Regions from separate parts of the Pseudarthrobacter sp. efr-133-R2A-89 genome, predicted to be linked through region 1. Evidence: riboswitches for the same ligand, from Rfam matches in the RefSeq annotation. Region 1 holds a riboswitch; the other holds the start of a gene.
What was found. Region 1 has a riboswitch for S-adenosylmethionine ahead of QRM95_RS08180 (cobalamin-independent methionine synthase II family protein). Riboswitches for the same ligand answer to the same signal wherever they lie in the genome.
Positions count from the first base shown of each region.

Region 2: linked by a shared signal. The riboswitch ahead of QRM95_RS14090 (bifunctional o-acetylhomoserine/o-acetylserine sulfhydrylase) and the one ahead of QRM95_RS08180 (cobalamin-independent methionine synthase II family protein) in region 1 are both predicted to bind S-adenosylmethionine.

Region 1 is NZ_JARVSE010000004.1:105,864-108,059, reverse strand. It holds gene QRM95_RS08190 (signal peptidase I) at 1-305, opposite strand, end outside; gene QRM95_RS08185 (SipW-dependent-type signal peptide-containing protein) at 354-1,160, opposite strand; SAM riboswitch class I at 1,337-1,441, shown strand; gene QRM95_RS08180 (cobalamin-independent methionine synthase II family protein) at 1,455-2,196, shown strand, end outside.
Region 2 is NZ_JARVSE010000008.1:20,359-22,554, forward strand. It holds gene QRM95_RS14090 (bifunctional o-acetylhomoserine/o-acetylserine sulfhydrylase) at 1-1,252, opposite strand, end outside; SAM riboswitch class IV at 1,296-1,410, opposite strand; gene QRM95_RS14095 (VOC family protein) at 1,597-2,196, shown strand, end outside.

The sequences.
Region 1 (2,196 bases):
ACGCGGTGGGTGACGAGGACGCCGGATCCGGAACGTTTGACGGACACGACGTCGCCCGGGACCAGTTCCGCCGCAGGTACCTGCACCGTGAGGGACAAAGCTCCCACCGGGTAGAGAGGCTCCATGGACCCGGTCCGGAACACCACGAACGAGGCTTTGCAGGCGAAACCCAGCACCAGCGCCACGATGCACAGCAGCCCGAGCACAGCCACCAACGTCAGAGCAATCTCACGGGAAAGCTTGAGGATGCGGGACAAGACGGCCCAGAAGCCCGCCCCTCCCCAGGCCGGGGCCAAAGGGGGCAAGGGGGACGAGCTTCTCATTCGGGTCAAGGGCTCTCTCACAGGGCTGTATTACGAGCTGACGGTGCTGGTGAACCTCCACAGCGGAACCGTCTGCTTTCCCTGCAACGTCACATCAGTCACCGTGGAAGGAAGCGTGATCGCGAAGCAAAGGTCCACCGGAAAGCCGGCTGTGGCTGAGTCCGCACCCTTTGCCAGGGTAATAGACGAGCTGGAAACCGTGGTCAGCGGGACACTGGCCGCTGCGGTTCCAACAATGTCAGTGCCCGTGGTCAGGTCTCCTACGATGCACTTCGCCGGGGAGACGCCCTGGACCGCACGATAGGTCAGTGCGTTGTAGAGGGCCAGGGAGTTGGTGTCGGTGTCCACTGTGTTCCCGCCGAGCTTGACTGCCTCAGCCAGGGTTGCAGTCAGCGCTTCGGAACCTGCGGCTGCCCGGAGCTGCATGGGAGCGTAAGCAGTATCCCCGGGCTTCAGGGCCGCCGAAATGGCACCGAACGTCAGGGCGCCGTCGACAGTCGCATCAGGCACCGTGGGCATGTTCGGTTTGTCGCTCCAGAGGGATACACCCGAGCCATTGGTGTTGCCGAAAGTGTTTTGTTCCATGTGGTAGGTCAGCGTGCCCGGCCCATTATCCCCACCGGAATTGCCAAATACCCATTCGTTGTCTGTCCATGCCGCCAGTGTGAAAGCGGCCCCGATGCCCAGCACAAGGCCGCCGGCCAGAAGTGCGCGGACTTTATTTGCTTTATTAGAGCGCGGCTCAGCGCTGGTTGATGCAGCCAAGATTTCCCCCAATTTAGATGTAGATCCCGGCCCGTAAGGACCGGGATACGGGTATGGGGGAGCGATCGGCATTTCCCCCAAAAGACCGATGTTCCAAACCCATCACTGATCTGGAAGTCAAGTCAAGTCGCTGTACTAAGAGTTAGCGGAAACGTTATCCGCACCAATTCTCCGCAGCCGGCGGTCCGCTGCTACGACATACCCGTGCTGGATTTGCCCCGGGACTGATCATGGATTTAGGTAAGAGTGGACCATCCGGAGCGGCTGAGAGACCTGGCTCAATGACGCCGCAGCAACCACGGTCCGGCAGGAAAGCTGCCGGCCGAAGGTGCTACTGCCAGGACCGATGGAAAGGAAGATTCCAGCATGCCCCTCAACACCGACCATATTCGCGCCACCCACGCCGGGTCCCTGCCCCGCACCGATGAACTCATCGCAGCCAACACGGCAAAGGAATCCGACGGGATCACCCCGGCGTTCCTTGAGCTCCTGGAAGACTCCGTTGTGGACGTGGTCCAGCGCCAGAAGGACCTGGGCATCGACATCCCCAACGACGGCGAGTACGGGCATACGATGTCAAACTCCGTTGACTACGGGGCCTGGTGGAACTACTCCTTTGCCCGGCTCGGCGGCCTGGAGCCGACCACCGTGGACAGGTGGGCAGAAGCCGAAGTCCGGCGCTCCTCCCCCGGGAACGTTGTCCTGACATCCTTCCCCGACCGGCGGGACCGGCAGGCGTTCAACCAGGCGTACAACGATCCCTCCTCCGGGATCCTGGCGCACAGGAAGAGCGTGTCCCAGCCCAAGATCGCCGGGCCCCTGACATATACCGGCCATGACCTGGTGGCCTCGGACATCAGGAACCTGAAGACCGGGCTCGCCGCGGCAGGCCTCAGCGAAGGATTCGTGGCGTCCCTCTCCCCCGGTTCCTGCGCCCGCGTCGCCAATGAGTACTACAAGAGCGATGAGGAACTCGTCTACGCCTGCGCCGACGCGATGCGCGAGGAATACAAAGCCATCATCGACGCCGGCCTGACGGTCCAGCTCGACGATCCGTCCCTGGCCGAGAGCTGGGACCAGATCAACCCGGAGCCGTCCCTGGAGGACT
Region 2 (2,196 bases), on a different contig from region 1:
GGCCCACCGACAAGCGGACCAGCCCCGGATTGACCCCGGCCACCACCTGCTGCTCGGGCGAGAGCTGGCTGTGCGTGGTCGACGCCGGGTGGATGACAAGCGAGCGGACGTCACCGATGTTGGCCACGTGGGAGTGCAGTTCCAGGGCGTCGACGAAGCGCTTGCCCGCCTCCGCGCCCCCGGCCAGGTTGAAGGCGACGACCGCGCCGGTCCCCTTGGGGCCGTACTTGCGGCCCCGTTCGTACCAGGGGCTGGACGGCAGCCCCGCGTAGGCGACCGATTCGACGTCGTCCCTTCCCTCCAGCCAGCGCGCCACCTCCGTGGCGTTGGAAACGTGCCGTTCCACCCGCAGGCTCAGCGTTTCCAGGCCCTGCGAAATCAGGAAGGCGTTGAAGGGCGAAACCGCCGAGCCGAGGTCCCGCAACAACTGGACACGGGCTTTGAGGATGTAGGAAAGGTTGGCGCCCAGTGCGCCGCCCTCGCCAAGATCCCGGGCGTAGACCAGCCCGTTGTAGGTGGGATCCGGGGTGTTGAAACCGGGGAACCGGCCGGGGTCCTTGCCGAAATCGAACTTGCCAGAGTCGACGATGACGCCGGCAATGGCCGAGCCATGGCCGCCCAGGTATTTGGTGGCGGAGTGGATCACGATGTCCGCACCCCACTCCAGCGGCCGGATCAGGTAGGGCGTGGACAGGGTGTTGTCCACGATCAGGGGAACGCCGGCGTCGTGGGCCACCTGGGAGATGCCTTCGATGTCCAGGACGTCCTGGCGCGGGTTGGAGACCACCTCGCCAAAGAACAGTTTGGTGTTAGGCTGCACCGCATCGCGCCACTGGTCCAGGTTGTCCGGATCTTCCACGAAGGTGACGGCGATGCCGAACTTCTTCAAGGTGTGGGCGAACAGGTTGTAAGTGCCGCCGTACAGGCTGGGGCTTGCCACGATGTGGTCCCCGGCCTCGGCGATATTCAGGACGGCGAAGGTCTCCGCAGCCTGCCCCGAGCTCAGCAGCAAAGCCGCCAGGCCGCCTTCGAGGCTGGCGATCCGCTGCTCCACCGCGTCCTGGGTGGGGTTGCCGATGCGGGTGTAGATCGGCGCCAGTTCGGCCAGGGCAAAACGGTTGGCTGCGCTCTCGGCGCTTGGGAACACGAAGGACGTGGTCTGGTAGATGGGCAGGGCCCGGGCTCCGGTGGCGCTGTCAGGCTCCTGGCCGGCATGGATCTGGCGGGTTTCGAAGGACCATCCGTTGGACATCTCAGTCTCCTATGACATGGGCCCGGCATGCTGGGAGCACCACGGGCCGCGCTTGCTTCCGGCAATTGCCGGACAGCCTGGTCCTCACCCGGGGCACCCCACCGCGGATGGAGGGTTGCCGGCCAGCGAGCCGGGGCTTGGCGCTGGCACTCATGACCTGCGCCCAGTGTAGGAAGATCGCTCCGGCCGGGACAGCATTGTGACGAACATGGTCTTGCCGCGGCGTGCGCGCCGCGCGGCCCGCGAGGGTCGCAGCTGACGGGCGGGGGACGGCCCGAACAGCCACGATTCCAGTAAGGGTATCCTTAGCTGAGAGCCCGATCACAAAGTGCCAAGATGTTGCCATGCGCATGGATCACGTCTCTTACGCCTGTGAACACGATGGCCTCGCGGCCACTACCGAACGTATTTCAACTGCCCTCGGCGTTGAGGCAGTGAAGGGCGGGGTCCACCCCCGGTTCGGCACCCGGAATATGATCATCCCCCTCGCCGGGCACAAATACCTCGAAGTTGTGGAGGTACTGGACCACCCTGCTTCGGACAAGGCACCGTTCGGACAGGCAGTCCGTGCCCGGTCCGCTGCGGGCGGCGGCTGGATGGGCTGGTGTGTCGAAGTTGACGACCTGGCCCCGTTCGAGGAACGCCTGGGCCGAGCTGCCGTGAACGGCAACCGCAAGTTCCCGGACGGCCGCGAGCTCGTGTGGAAGCAGATTGGCATCCTGGGCCTAATTGCGGACCCCCAGGTCCCCTACATGCTCAAATGGGAAGGCGACCCGTCCCTGCACCCCTCCAACGCCTACGAGAGCAACCTCAAAATGAGCTGCCTGACCATTGCCGGCTCCGCGTCGCGGGTGACCGAGTGGCTGGGCGAGCCGGTGGAGAAGCCGCTTGAGGACGTTGCGGTCGAGTGGGTAGCCCCGCACGGCACTCCCGGCATTCTGTCC